One region of the Streptomyces sp. NPDC003036 genome, then DNA from elsewhere that is predicted to be linked to it. Evidence: riboswitches for the same ligand, from Rfam matches in the RefSeq annotation. Region 1 holds a riboswitch; the other holds the start of a gene.
What was found. A riboswitch is a leader RNA that binds a small molecule or an ion and turns the genes downstream of it on or off. The one in region 1 is predicted to bind glycine.
Positions count from the first base shown of each region.

Region 2: it holds a riboswitch for glycine, as region 1 does, so the genes downstream of both, gcvT (glycine cleavage system aminomethyltransferase GcvT) here and gcvP (aminomethyl-transferring glycine dehydrogenase) in region 1, are expected to answer to the same signal.

Region 1 is NZ_JBEXNO010000058.1:23,271-30,363, forward strand. It holds gene gcvP (aminomethyl-transferring glycine dehydrogenase) at 1-2,288, opposite strand, end outside; glycine riboswitch at 2,468-2,567, opposite strand; gene ABZX67_RS30675 (PRC-barrel domain-containing protein) at 2,691-3,080, shown strand; gene ABZX67_RS30680 (DNA polymerase IV) at 3,096-4,520, opposite strand; gene ABZX67_RS30685 (MerR family transcriptional regulator) at 4,606-5,229, opposite strand; gene ABZX67_RS30690 (bifunctional nuclease family protein) at 5,518-5,991, opposite strand; gene ABZX67_RS30695 (MerR family transcriptional regulator) at 6,056-6,808, opposite strand; gene ABZX67_RS30700 (FHA domain-containing protein) at 6,826-7,093, opposite strand, start outside.
Region 2 is NZ_JBEXNO010000015.1:7,191-14,283, reverse strand. It holds gene gcvH (glycine cleavage system protein GcvH) at 1-305, opposite strand, end outside; gene gcvT (glycine cleavage system aminomethyltransferase GcvT) at 391-1,506, opposite strand; glycine riboswitch at 1,650-1,742, opposite strand; gene ABZX67_RS13450 (AAA family ATPase) at 1,953-2,567, shown strand; gene ABZX67_RS13445 (enhanced serine sensitivity protein SseB) at 2,630-3,364, shown strand; gene ABZX67_RS13440 (enhanced serine sensitivity protein SseB C-terminal domain-containing protein) at 3,398-4,180, shown strand; gene ABZX67_RS13435 (ABC transporter substrate-binding protein) at 4,782-6,452, shown strand; gene ABZX67_RS13430 (ABC transporter permease) at 6,541-7,093, shown strand, end outside.

The DNA.
Region 1 (7,093 bases):
ATGCCGGCCGAGCCCCACGGGGCGGCCGAGATCGGGCCGACCCCGGTCTCCGGGCCGGCGCCCGGCTGGAGCGGGTGGTTCGGCAGGTACGGGGCGAGGTGGGCGCGGACGCCGACCGGGCCGACGCCCGGGCCGCCGCCGCCGTGCGGGATGCAGAAGGTCTTGTGCAGGTTGAGGTGCGAGACGTCGCCGCCGAACTCGCCCGGCTTCGCCAGCCCGACCAGCGCGTTGAGGTTGGCGCCGTCCACGTACACCTGGCCGCCCGCCTCGTGCACCTGGGCGCAGATGTCGGCGACGTGCTCCTCGAAGACGCCGTGCGTCGACGGGTAGGTGATCATCAGGACGGAGAGCTCGTCGCGGTACTGCTCGATCTTGGCGCGCAGGTCCTCGACGTCGATCTCGCCGTCGTCGGCGGTCTTGACGACCACGACCTTCATCCCGGCCATCACGGCGCTGGCGGCGTTGGTGCCGTGCGCGGACGACGGGATCAGGCAGACGGTGCGCTGCGTGTCGCCGTTGGCGCGGTGGTACGCGCGCACCGCGAGCAGACCGGCGAGCTCGCCCTGCGAACCGGCGTTGGGCTGGATCGACACCTTGTCGTAGCCGGTGACCTCGGCGAGGCGCTCCTCCAGCTCACGGATGAGGGTGAGGTAGCCCTGCGCCTGGTCGGCGGGCGCGAAGGGGTGCATCTGGCCGAACTCCGGCCAGGTCACCGGCTCCATCTCGGTGGTGGCGTTCAGCTTCATCGTGCAGGAGCCGAGCGGGATCATGCCCCGGTCCAGCGCGTAGTCGCGGTCGGCGAGCTTGCGCAGGTAGCGCAGCATCGCGGTCTCCGAGCGGTGCGCGTGGAAGACCGGGTGGGTCAGGTACGCGTCCGAACGCAAGCGCGCCTCGGGCAGCGCCTCCGCGGTCTCGGCGTCCAGCGCCTCGATGTCGCCGCGCACGCCGAAGGCCTCCCACACGGCGGCGAGCTGCGCGCGGCCGGTGGTCTCGTCGCAGGCGACCGAGACGTGGTCGGCGTCGACGAGGCGCAGGTTGACGCCGTTCTCGCGGGCGGCGGCGACGGCCTCGGCGGCCTTGCCCGGCACCCGGACGGTCACGGTGTCGAAGAAGCTGCCGTGGACGACCTCGACGCCGCCGGCGCGCAGCCCCTCGGCGAGGATCGCCGCGTACCGGTGCACGCGCTGCGCGATCTGCTTCAGCCCGTCGGGGCCGTGGTACACGGCGTACATGCCGGCCATGACGGCGAGCAGCACCTGCGCGGTGCAGATGTTGCTGGTGGCCTTCTCCCGGCGGATGTGCTGCTCGCGGGTCTGCAGCGCCAGGCGGTACGCCTTGTTGCCGTCGGCGTCGACGGAGACGCCGACGAGCCGGCCCGGCAGGGAGCGGGCGAAGGTGTCGCGCACGGCCATGTAGCCGGCGTGCGGACCGCCGAAGCCCATCGGCACGCCGAACCGCTGGGTGGTGCCGACGGCGATGTCGGCGCCCAGCTCGCCGGGCGAGGTGAGCAGCGTCAGCGCGAGGAGGTCGGCGGCGACGGTGACGACGGCGCCGAGCTCGTGGGCCCGGTCGATGACCGGCTTGATGTCCCGTACGGCGCCGGACGCGCCCGGGTACTGGATCAGCACGCCGAAGACGCCGCGCTCGGCGACCTCGGCCGGGATGCCCTCGCTGAGGTCGGCGACGACGACCTCGACGCCGGTCGGCTCCGCGCGGGTCTCGATGACGGCGATGGTCTGCGGCAGGGCGTCGGCGTCGATGAGGAAGACCCCGCCCTTGACCTTGCCGACGCGGCGGGCCAGCGCCATGGCCTCGGCGGCGGCGGTGCCCTCGTCGAGCAGCGAGGCGCCGGAGGTGGGCAGGCCGGTCAGGTCGGCGACCATGGTCTGGAAGTTGAGCAGCGCCTCCAGACGGCCCTGCGAGATCTCCGGCTGGTAGGGCGTGTACGCCGTGTACCAGGCCGGGTTCTCCATGACGTTGCGCAGGATGACCGGGGGCGTGAAGGTGCCGTAGTAGCCGAGCCCGATCATCGGGGCCAGCACCTGGTTGCGGTCGGCGAGCGAGCGCAGCTCGGCGAGGACCTCGGCCTCGGTGCGCGCCGCCGGCAGCCCGAGCGCCTCGGCGGTCTTGATCACATCCGGCACGGCGGCGGCGGTCAGCTCGTCGAGCGAGCCGTAGCCGACCTGCGCGAGCATCTTGGCGCGGGCCTCGGCGTCGGGGCCGATGTGCCGCTGCTCGAAGGGGATGCCCTGCTCAAGCTCGGAGAGCGGAGTACGGTTGGCGGTCATCTACGGAGGCCTCCTGGTCGTCACGACCTGCGAGGGGCACCATGGCGCGGGTGCCCGGACGGCCTCCCCCTCTGTCATCTCAACCTGAGAGCTTCACCGGGCGCCACTGGGGGCCGCCCGGCTTTCACCGTCGGTGAGAGCGGATGCCGTCCGACGCCCGCCCTGCTTTCCAGAGTGACCTCGTCCATGCGGTACCGGGTGCCTGAGAGATTCCGGGGAGGATTTGCTCCTTCGGCGCCTCCGAAAGGATTCTCCAGAGGACTCTCCCGCATGGGGTCAACAGCCGCCTGCCAGCCTACCAGCGAGGTCCAGGCCCGATCCCTCGAGTGGCCGACGTCACGGATGTGCACTTTCGTAGTGGTGTAGTGCAGTTGCGAGCGGTTGCGACCAGTTGGAGGGACCGTGCAGACCGATATCGATCCGCGGAGCCTGATCGGCCGCAAGGCCTACGACCGCAACGGCCACAAGATCGGCACCGTCGACGAGGTGTACCTGGACGACGCGACGGGCGTGCCCGAGTGGGCCGCCGTCCGCACCGGCCTCTTCGGCCGCGACGCCTTCGTCCCCCTGGCCCCCAGCGACCTCGCCGACGACGGTCTCCACGTCCCGTACGACCGCGCCCTGATCAAGGACGCCCCCGACTTCGGCGTCGGCCGCCACCTCTCCCCCGAGCAGGAGCTCCAGCTCTACCACCACTACGGCCTCGAGCTCCCGTCCCCTCCCCCACCCGACCCGGAGCCGGACCCGGACCCCGACTCCGGCCTCGGCGACCTCGCGGGCCGCGACGGCTGACGCGCCGCCCGCCTGTCAGGGCGACGGCGCCCGCTCCACCTGCTCCCGCGCGACCAGCGGCAGCGGGTCCGACGGCTCCAGGGCCGGGTCGTCGGTCCGGAAGGTCCGCACCCGGCCCGGCGGCGAGCCGGGCTCCTCGAACCGCACGGTCACGCGCCCCACCCCGCTGCCCTGCACCCACCCCGGCCCGTACTCGTCGTGCCGGACATCCTGCCCGGCCAGCCACCTGCGCTCCCCGCCGCCGTCGGCGTCCTCCGCGGCTCCCGTCCCAGCGGCCGCGCCCGCCACACCGGCCTCGCCGACCCCGGCAGCCGGCTCCTGCGGCTCCGGGACCGTGCCCCCCTGGGGCCCGGCCGGCGCCTCCGCCATCGCCGCCTGGGCGAACAGGTCCTCCTGGGTGTAGTCCGCGAGCCCCGTCACCCCCACCCCCAGGAGCCGCACGCCACCCGTGGTGTCCACCGACTCCAGCAGCCGGGCCGCCGCCTCCCGGACCACCGCGAGGTCGTCCGTCGGCCCGCGCAGGGTCTCGGATCTGGTCAGCGTCGAGAAGTCGTACCGGCGCACCTTCAGCACCACCGTCCGCCCCGACCGCCCGGCCCCGCGCAGCCGCCGCACGCACCGGTCGGCCAGGCGCTCCACCTCCAGGCGCACCCGCACGCGGTCGTGCAGGTCCACGTCGAAGGTGTCCTCCACGGAGACGGACTTGGCGTCCCGCTCGGCGACCACGGGCCGGTCGTCGTGCCCCAGGGCCATCCGGTACAGCGACGCCCCGTGGGCCCTGCCCAGCAGCCGTACGAGCTCGTCCTCGCCCGCCTCCGCCAGATCGGCCACGGTCGTCATCCCGGCCCGGCGCAGGTGCTCGCCGGTGGCGGGGCCGACTCCCGGCAGGATCCGCACCGACATCGGCCCGAGCAGCTCGCGCTCGGTCCCCGGCTCTATGAGCACCAGTCCGTCGGGCTTCGCCTGCTCCGACGCGATCTTCGCCAGCATCTTGGAGCCCGCGAGGCCGACGGAGCCCGTCAGTCCCGTAACCGCCCGGATGTCCGCGCGCAGGCGCTCCCCGGTCGCTCGTGCCGTCGCCGCGTCGTGAGCCGTGCCGCCCGCCTCCAGGTCGACGAACGCCTCGTCCAGGCTCAGCGGCTCCACCAGCGGCGACAGCCGCCGCAGCAGCTCCATGACCTGGTCGCTCACGGCCCGGTAGAGCGTGAAGCGCGGCACCAGATACGCGGCGTTCGGCGCCAGCCGCCGCGCCTGCGCCATCGGCATCGCCGAGTGCACCCCGAAGCGCCGCGCCTCGTACGACGCGGTGGCGACGACCCCGCGCGGCCCCAGGCCGCCCACCACCACGGGCTTTCCGCGCAGGCTCGGCTTCGCCGCCTGCTCGGCGGCGGCGAAGAAGGCATCCATGTCCAGATGCAGAATCGTCGGCGCGGCTCTCACATCACCGATGCTGCCTCACGCCACTGACAATCGCCCGCACGCACGTGCGATCCTGGACCGCCGCGCGGGTACTGCCGCGCGGCCGTCACACGGCCCTGTCGCGCCTGCGCCGTGCCAGCTCGTCGGCCGGATTGTGCCCGATGAGCGTCTCGCCGGTGTCGACGCGCTCCCCGTGCAGCTGCGAGAGCGCCGCCTCGACGTCCCGCCACACCACACCCACGGCGATCCCGAAGACACCCTGGCCGCCCTGGAGAAGATCGACGACCTCGTCCGGCGACGAGCACTCGTACACCGTGGCGCCGTCGCTCATCAGCGTCATGCGCTCCAGGTCCCGGAAGCCCCGGGCGCGCAGGTGCTGGACGGCGGTGCGGATGTTCTGCAACGCGACCCCGGTGTCCAGGAACCGCTTGACGATCTTGAGGACGACGACATCGCGGAAGCTGTAGAGCCGCTGCGTCCCCGACCCGTACGCGGGCCGCACGCTCGGCTCGACGAGCCCCGTACGGGCCCAGTAGTCGAGCTGCCGGTACGTGATGCCGGCCGCCGCGCAGGCGGTCGGCCCCCGGTACCCGATGACATCGGTTGCCGGATCCGCCGGCTCCTCCTGAACGACCCCGTGGACGGACGCGTTTCCGTGAAGCGGATACGGCCCGCTCTGCCCCAGACTTCGTCCGGGGATACCCCCAACCGCACCGTCGCCGCTGCTCATCACGCCGACCCTCCGTCCTTGACCTGCCATCTCGACGGTAGGCAGTCACCCGGGGTGCGTCAACGATCGCCACACTCGGCACGCCGAGTGATAATCACCCTGAGGGTGGTTTCCCGTGTCCCATTTCCGGGAACACATCACGGAATGCGCTGAAGGCGGCCCCTACGGCCCTCCTCGGGTACGACGCCGATCAATGCCCGATCGACGCTCGATCGACTCGGATCACCGAGACCGCTCGGCCGACGCCGCCGCGGGCTCACCGCGCCGACGCCACCGAAAGCGGCCGGGTCACTGGCTGTTGGTGCCGAAGTCCTCGGGCGAGATCTGGTCGAGGAACTCGCGGAACTTCTCCACCTCGTCCTCCTGCTCGTCCGGGATCGCGATCCCGGCGTCGTCCAGCACCCCGTCACTTCCGTAGATGGGCGTACCGGTCCGCAGGGCCAGCGCTATGGCGTCGGACGGCCTCGCGCTCACCTCGACACCGCTGGCGAAGACCAGCTCCGCGTAGAAGACCCCGTCCCGCAGGTCCGTGATCCGGACTTCGGTCAGCTCCTGACCCACGGCCTCCAGTACGTCCTTGAAGAGGTCATGGGTGAGCGGTCGCGCAGGGGCCATGCCCTGCTGGGCGAAGGCGATGGCCGTCGCCTCCCCGGGACCGATCCAGATGGGGAGGTACCGATCCCCTCCCACTTCACGCAGGAGCACGATCGGCTGGTTGGACGGCATTTCCACCCGGACACCGACAACATCGAGCTCGTTCACATTGCAACCCTAGGACGTGCTGGACCGGTTTGGGTAGTCGGGGCCGCTCCCGGCTCCTCGGAGGTCAGTGCAACCGGACACCGAGAGCCGTCTGCAGCAGCGCCGCGTGCAGCCGTACGGACAGAGCCGCGAGCTCCTTCGCGGTCGCCTCCGCATGGGCTCTGGTCTGCGGATTCCGGTGCCGGCGCAGCGGCGCGACGACCTGCTCGACCAGCCCGGCCTCCCGCTCGGCGGCGGCCTTCACGGCCCGCAGATGGCGCGGTTCCAGACCGAAACCGCCCAGCTCCGCGACGAGCTTGGCGATGGTCACCGCCTCGGCGTCGTACGCGCCGTCGGCCACGGGCGTGATCAGCCCGTACGCCTCCCACTCGGCGAGCTCGTCCTCGCCGACCCCGGCGGCCACGAGCAGCTCCGCACGGCCCACCCTGGCCGCCGTGGGCGCGTCCGCGTCCGTATCCCAGGGGTCGCCGTCCGGCGACTCCCGGCGCCCGCCGGACGCCGGGGCAGGCAGCCGCACCTGCTCCCCGCGCTCCAGGGCGTCGAGGTGCTCGCGGATCACCTTGAGCGGCAGGTAGTGGTCCCGCTGCATGCGCAGGATCCGCGCGAGCCGCTCCACATCCGCGGGACTGAACTTCCGGTATCCGGAAGCCGTCCGCTGCGGCTCGACGAGCCCCTCCGCCTCCAGGAACCGGATCTTGGAGATGGTCACTTCGGGAAACTCTTCCCGCAGCTGGGTGAGCACCGTACCGATGCTCACCAGCTGGTCGGCCGCCCCGGCGGTGCCGTGTCCGGCACCGCCCGTCGGTGGTCGCGGCATGCGCCTCCCCTGCCGGGTCACACGCCCCGCTGGCTCGCGTAGAAGACCAGCCGGTACTTGCCGATCTGCACCTCGTCGCCGTTGGACAGCGGCACCGAGTCGATGCGCTCCCGGTTGACGTACGTGCCGTTGAGGCTGCCGACGTCCGAGACCGTGAAGCTGCCGTCCGGCGACCTGCGGAACTCCACATGACGCCGCGACACCGTCACGTCGTCGAGGAAGATGTCGCTCTGCGGGTGGCGGCCGGCCGTCGTCAGGTCGGAGTCCAGCAGGAAGCGGCTGCCC
Region 2 (7,093 bases), on a different contig from region 1:
AAGAGCCAGCCGCCCTCGAACGGTGCGGTGTTCACCAGCGAGGGGTCGTCCACGACGTCCTGGTTCGCCTCGACGACCTCGCCGGTGACCGGGGAGTACAGGTCGCTGACGGACTTGGTCGACTCCAGCTCACCGCAGGTCTCGCCCGCGGTCACGGTGTCGCCGACCGCCGGGAGCTGGACGTACACCACGTCGCCGAGCGCGTTCGCCGCGTGCTCCGTGATGCCGACCGTCGACACGCCGTCCTCGGCGGCCGACAGCCACTCGTGCTCCTTGCTGTAGCGCAGCTGCTGGGGGTTGCTCATGACTGGAATTCTCCTGTACGCGGGGGAGTGCTGGTGAACGGGGGACTGGTCCGGAAGGCGCCCGAGATCACTTCTGGCGCTCGGGTCACTTCTGGCGCTTGTAGAAGGGGAGCGCCACGACCTCGTACGGCTCATGGGTACCGCGGATGTCGACACCGACCCCCGCCGTCCCCGGCGCGGCGTGCGCGGCGTCCACGTACGCCATGGCGATCGGCTTGCCCAGCGTCGGCGACGGCGCGCCCGAGGTGACCTCGCCGACGACCTTGCCCTCGGCGACCACCTGCATCCCGGCGCGCGGGACCCGGCGCCCCTCGGCGACCAGGCCGACGAGCTTGCGGGGCGGGGCGATCTGCGCCCGCTCGGCGGCCGCCTCCAGTGCCTCCCGGCCCACGAAGTCGCCCTCCTTCTCGAACTTGACCACCCGGCCGAGACCCGCGTCGAAGGGGGTGAGGGCCGTCGTGAGCTCGTGCCCGTACAGCGGCATGCCCGCCTCCAGGCGCAGCGTGTCGCGGCAGGACAGGCCGCAGGGGATCAGGCCGGCCGGGGCGCCGGCCTCCGTCAGCGCCTGCCACAGCTTCTCCGCGTGCTGCGGCTCCACGAACAGCTCGAAGCCGTCCTCGCCCGTGTAGCCGGTGCGGGCGATCAGCGCGGGCACTCCCGCGACGGTGCCCGGCAGGCCCGCGTAGTACTTCAGCCCGTCCAGGTCCGCGTCGGTGAGCGACTTCAGGATGCCCGGGGACTCCGGGCCCTGGATCGCGATCAGGGCGTACGCGTCCCGGTCGTCGCGTACGACGGCGTCGAAGCCGGCGGCCCGCTCGGTGAGGGCGTCCAGCACGACCTGGGCGTTCGAGGCGTTGGCGACGACCATGTACTCCTGCTCCTGGAGCCGGTACACGATCAGGTCGTCGAGGATCCCGCCGTCCTCCTGGCAGATCATGGTGTAGCGGGCGCGGCCCACGCCGACGCCGCCGATGTTGCCGACGAGCGCGTAGTCGAGGAGGGCGGCGGCCTGCGGGCCCGTCACGGTGATCTCGCCCATGTGGGACAGGTCGAAGAGACCGGCCTTCGCGCGGACGGCGTTGTGCTCGTCGCGCTCGCTGCCGTACCGCAGCGGCATGTCCCAGCCGGCGAAGTCGGTCATGGTCGCGCCGAGCGCCCGATGCACGGCATCGAGGGCGGTGAGGCGTGGGGCAGTGCTCATGGATGTGGCTCCCAGGGCATGGCTCGAAGACGGTCCTCCCCATCTGTCATCGGAACCTGAGAGGTTCACCGTGACCGTACGGGGACGGCCCTCGGCTTGCACCTTGGGTGGAGCCGCCGCGGCGGCCCGCTTTTCAGATCTGCCTCATCCGCGCGGTACGGGGCCTGAGAGATTCAAGGGAGGAACTTGCTCCTTCGGCGCCCGGGCGGGACCCGGGACTCTCCCGCGCGGATTCAAGCGGCCGGTATGCGGTTGTACGCACCTGCGTGCGGTGGCGCGCACATCATTGCACGCGTGGTCTCCTCGGCAAATCGCTTGTGCCTTATTACCCATTCTTTACACTTCTTGGGCAAGGGTCGGGGAAGGCCGAGCCCGAGCAGGGGGAGTACGCGATGACGTTGCAGCGGACAGGTCCGAGCGCGGCCACCGGTGCGGTGAGCGGTGCCATGACCGGCGCGGTCGCCGTGCCCGCGCCCAGCCGCGCGCCCGCGCCCGTGCTGCGCGACCTGCGTGACCGCGCCGGGCGCTGCCCGCGCGAGCTGGGCTTCGCCGCCGGCGACCTCGTGGTCGTCTCCGGCCTGCCCGGCAGCGGCAAGTCCACCCTGATCGCCCGCGCCGCCGACGGGCGCGGCATCGACTCCCAGGACGCCCGCGAGCGGTGGGAGCGCCGGATGCCGCCCTTCCTGCCGTACGCGGTCTACCGCCCCCTCGTCCGCATCGCCCACTACGCCGGGCTCCGGCGCGCCATGCGCTCGGGCGCGAGCGTCGTCGTCCACGACTGCGGCACCCAGGCCTGGGTCCGGCGCTGGCTGGCCCGCGAGGCCCGGCGGCGCGGGCGCGCCCTGCACCTGATACTGCTGGACGTCACCCCCCAGGCGGCCCGCGCGGGCCAGCGCGAGCGGGGGCGGGGCGTCTCCGGATACGCCTTCGCGCGGCACCGCAGGGCGGTGGGGCGGCTGGTGCGGGACGCCGAGCAGGGCGTGCTGCCGGGCGGCTGCGCGTCCGCCGTGCTGCTCGACCGGCCGGCGGCGACGGCGCTGACCCGTATCACGTTCGGCTGAACGGGGCGGTTAGGGTGCCCTGAAAGACGCGCCGCACGGGTGGGAAGGACGAGGGGACACCAGTGGACACCGCATGGCCGGTCAATGAGCTCGAAGAGGTGCTCGCCGCCTCCCTCGGCAACCCCGCGGCCGGCGCCCGGCTCGTCGAGGTCCTGGGCCGCAGCCCCCTGTGGATCCCCCTCCCCAAGGGCGGCGGCCCCGACAGTCCGGACCTCGACCTGCCCACGCTGGAGCTGGACGGCCAGGCGTACGTCCCCGTCTTCAGCTCCGAGCAGCAGTTCCTGCGGTGCGTCGGCCCCCACATGGCGTACACCGTCGCGCCCGCCGTCGAGTTCGCCCGCGGCCTGCCCCCGCAGCTCGGGATCGCCGTCAACCCCGGCGGCGCCGTGGGCGCGCCCCTGCCGCCGCCCGCCGTCGCCGAACTGTGCCGCGTCGGCCGCACCCCGCTGGACGGGCCCGCGAGCGGCGCCCGGGTGCGGCTGTTCGAGCCCGACTGGCAGGAGGACCCGGTCGACTTCCTCTCCGCCGCGGCCGCCGAGTTCGAGGCCACCGGCACCGTCCTCACCGCCCGCCGGGCCCTCGCCTCCATCGAGGGCGGCGCCCCGACGCTCTTCGTCGGCGTCCAGCTCTCCTCCTGGGAGGGCGCCGACCGTAACGTACCGATGGACGCCCTCGGCCGGGCGCTCGGCCGCGTCCAGGTGCCGTGGCCGGTCAACCTGGTCCTGCTCGACATCGCGCAGGACCCGGTGGGCGACTGGATGCTGGAGAAGGTACGGCCCTTCTACCAGCGGCCCTAAGCTAATGCGGTGGACCGAAGAGGGGGACCCAGGGTGAGCGCGCAGAGCACCGCGGCGGCCGGGCCGATCGAGCAGCTGCTGAGCAACGTCACGCCCGGACGCTACGACGCGTACGAGGCGCTGCTCACGGCCCTCGCCGACGCTCCGGTCTGGATGCTGCTCTGGCACGGCCAGGCCGGCTCGCCCGACGCCCAGTACGGCAACATGGAGGTCGACGGCCTCGGCTACGCGCCCTGCGTCACCTCCGCCCAGGAGCTCGCCGTCTCCGGCTGGAACCGCGCCCACGAGGTGATCACCGGCCGCGACATCGCCCGCGCGCTCTACCCCGACCGCTGGGGCATCTGGCTCAACCCGCACGCCCCCGGCGGCGGCGTCGGCATCCCCTGGCCCGACCTGCGCCGCATCGCCACGGGCCTCGACCGGATGCCCGCGGGGCCGCTGAAGCTCTCCGAACCCGGCATCCAGATCCCGCAGTTCTACGCCCTGCTGACGCAGAACGCCCACCGCACCCCGGCGGTCCGCTCCCTGCGCCGCGTCTGGGTCCAGCCCGCGCTCGGCTCGCCGTACCTCGCCATCGGACTCGATCTGTACGACACGAGCCAGGCCTCCGTCGACGCGGTCCGCGCGATGATGCGCGAGTCGATCGTGGCGGTGCCGGAGGGGCTGCCCGTCTCGACGGTCGCCATGTCCGACGAGTACGACCCCATCACCCTGTGGCTGCGGGCCAACGCGCGCCCCTTCTACGACCGCGAGGCGCACGCGACGGCCCCGATGGTCCCCGGCGGCGGCTACGGCTACCCCCAGCCGGGCGCCTGACCGCTACGCGCTTCGCTGCGCGGGGGCTTGCCGCCCGGTGGGTGGCTTTCCGCTTCGTGGTGCTTCCTGTCCGATGGGTGGGTGGGTGCGGCTCCGTGGGCGGCGTGGTGGCTCGTGTCCGGTGGGCGCGGGTCGGGGGCCGGGGGTTCCGGTGGGGGTGGTCGGACTCTCGTTCACCGCGCTTCGCGCGCGTTCAGTCGTTTTACGTCCGACCACCCCCCACGCTCCACCCCCGACCCCCTCACGTAGCCGGTCCATCCCACCGTGAACTCCACCCGTGGCGCGGGGCGGGTGCGGCCCCCGTGCCGCACGCCGGCCACGCCCCGCCGCGCACCGCTCGCCCGCGGCACCTGCGGGCTCACGACGTGGACACCCACCGCGCGGCGCACCGCTGCGGCGCGGCCTGCTGAACCGCCCCACATGTCACGGGTGTTACGTCTCCCCCCACGCTTGTCCCGTAACTGACCGGTTTGGCGAGTGTCCGGGTCTCAGGTAGGTATCACCGCTATGCGGACTGTTCTCCGCCGCCGTACGCCTGGGTAGTGTTCGGCCGGTCAAGACCACCATCTCTCCCGTCACGGCGGAACCCCTGGGGGGACCCATGCGAATATTCAAGTCCCGGTCCGTCCGGGCGATCACGGCGGCGCTGGCCGTCGGGATGATCGCCACGGGCTGTGCCAGTGAGCGCGGCAAGGGCGACGACAAGGCCGGTGACAAGGACACCTTCGTGTTCGCCGGCGCCGGTGACCCGTCCTCCCTCGACCCCGCCCTGGCGAGCGACGGTGAGACCTTCCGGGTGACCCGGCAGGCGTTCGAGGCGCTGCTGGAGCACGAATCGGGCGGCAGCAAGCTCGTCGGCGGCCTGGCCGAGAAGTGGTCGAGCGACCCGACCGGCACGGTGTGGACGTTCAACCTCCGCAAGGGCGTGAAGTTCCACGACGGCGAGGCGTTCAACGCCGCGGCCGTCTGCGCGAACTACGACCACTGGTTCAACTGGAAGGGCACGTACCAGTCCGGCGCGGTCTCGTACTACTGGCAGAGCATCTTCGGCGGCTTCGCCAAGAACGAGGACAAGGAAGCCCCGAAGGCCAACTACAAGTCCTGCGCCGCGAAGGACGAGAACACCGCCGTCATCACGGTCAACGAGCCCTCCGCCACCCTCCCTGGCGGCTTCTCCCTCCAGGCCCTGGCCATCCACTCGCCGAAGGCCCTCAAGGAGTACGAGAAGCAGGAGGCCACCGCCAAGGGCGAGGCCATCACGTACCCCAAGTACAGCCAGGAGGCCGGCACGGTCGCCGGCACCGGCCCGTACAAGATCGTGAAGTGGAACAAGGGCAACAAGGAAGTCACCCTTCAGCGCTTCGACGACTACTGGGGTGAGAAGGCCAAGATCAAGAACCTGGTCTTCCGCACCATCGACACCGAGGACGGCCGCCGCCAGGCCCTCCAGGCCGGCGACATCGACGGCTACGACCTGGTCGCCCCCGCCGATGTGAAGACCCTGGAGAACGCGGGCTTCCAGGTCCCCACCCGTGACGTCTTCAACATCTTCTACGTCGGCTTCTCCCAGGAGAAGAACCCGGCGCTGCAGAAGCCCGAGGTCCGCCAGGCCCTCGCGCACGCCATCGACCGCGACAACATCGTCAAGACGCAGCTCCCCGAGGGCGGCAAGACGGCCACGCAGTTCATGCCGGAGACGATCGCCGGCCACTCGGACAAGGTGAAGAAGTACCCCTTCGACACCAACAAGGCCAAGCAGCTCCTCGCGGCCGCGGGCGAGTCCGGTCTGAGCGTCGAGTTCTGCTACCCGACCGAGGTCACCCGCCCGTACATGCCCGCTCCGCAGGACATCTTCGAGCTGATGAAGTCCGACCTGGAGAAGGCCGGCATCAAGGTCACCCCCAAGCCGCTGAAGTGGGCCCCCGACTACCTGGACGCCACCGAGGCCGGTGCCTGTGCCCTGCACATGTTCGGCTGGACCGGTGACTACAACGACGGCTACAACTTCATCGGCACCTGGTTCGCCAAGTACGACAAGCAGTGGGGCTTCAAGGACGCCACCGTCTTCGACGCGGTGACCGCCGGCTCGAAGGAGGCGGACCCGGTCAAGCGCGTCGAGGCGTACAAGAAGGCCAACGAGGTGATCATGGAGTACCTGCCGGGTCTCCCCGTCTCCTCCTCGCCGCCCGCCATCGCGTTCGGCAAGAACGTCAACCCGCCGAAGGTCTCCCCGCTGACGCAGGAGAACTTCGCCGAGGCTTCCTTCAAGTAATCGCACCTCACGCGGGGTCCGCCCGGCCACAGCAGTCCGTGGCCGGGCGGACCCGCATCTGACGCACGTTAAGAAAGGGGCATGCGGGGTGCTGCGACTCGTCGTACGAAGACTGCTACAGCTCATACCCACCCTGCTCGGCCTGTCGGTTCTGCTCTTCCTGTGGCTGAACCGGCTGCCCGGCGGACCCGCCTCAGCGATCCTGGGCGAGCGGGCGACCGAAGCCGAAGTGGCGCGCATCAACCGGGCACTGGGCCTCGACCAGCCGGTCTGGGTGCAGTACGGGCGCTTCCTCAAGCGGCTCTTCGAGCTGGACCTCGGAACCTCCACCCAGACCGGCCAGCCGGTGTGGGACGAGTTCGCCCTGCGCTTCCCGGCCACGGTCGAACTCAGCGTGGCGGCGATGCTCATCGCCATCGTCATCGGCATCCCGCTCGGCTACTTCGCGGCCCGGCGGCGCGGCAGCTGGCTGGACGTCACGGCGGTGTCCGGCTCGCTGGTCGGCATCTGCATCCCGGTGTTCTTCCTCGCCCTGCTCCTCAAGGGCGTCTTCGCCGTCGACCTGGGTCTCTTCCCCAGCTACGGCCGCCTGTCCACCGGCCTCGACGCCACCGAGGTCACCGGCTTCGCCGTGCTCGACG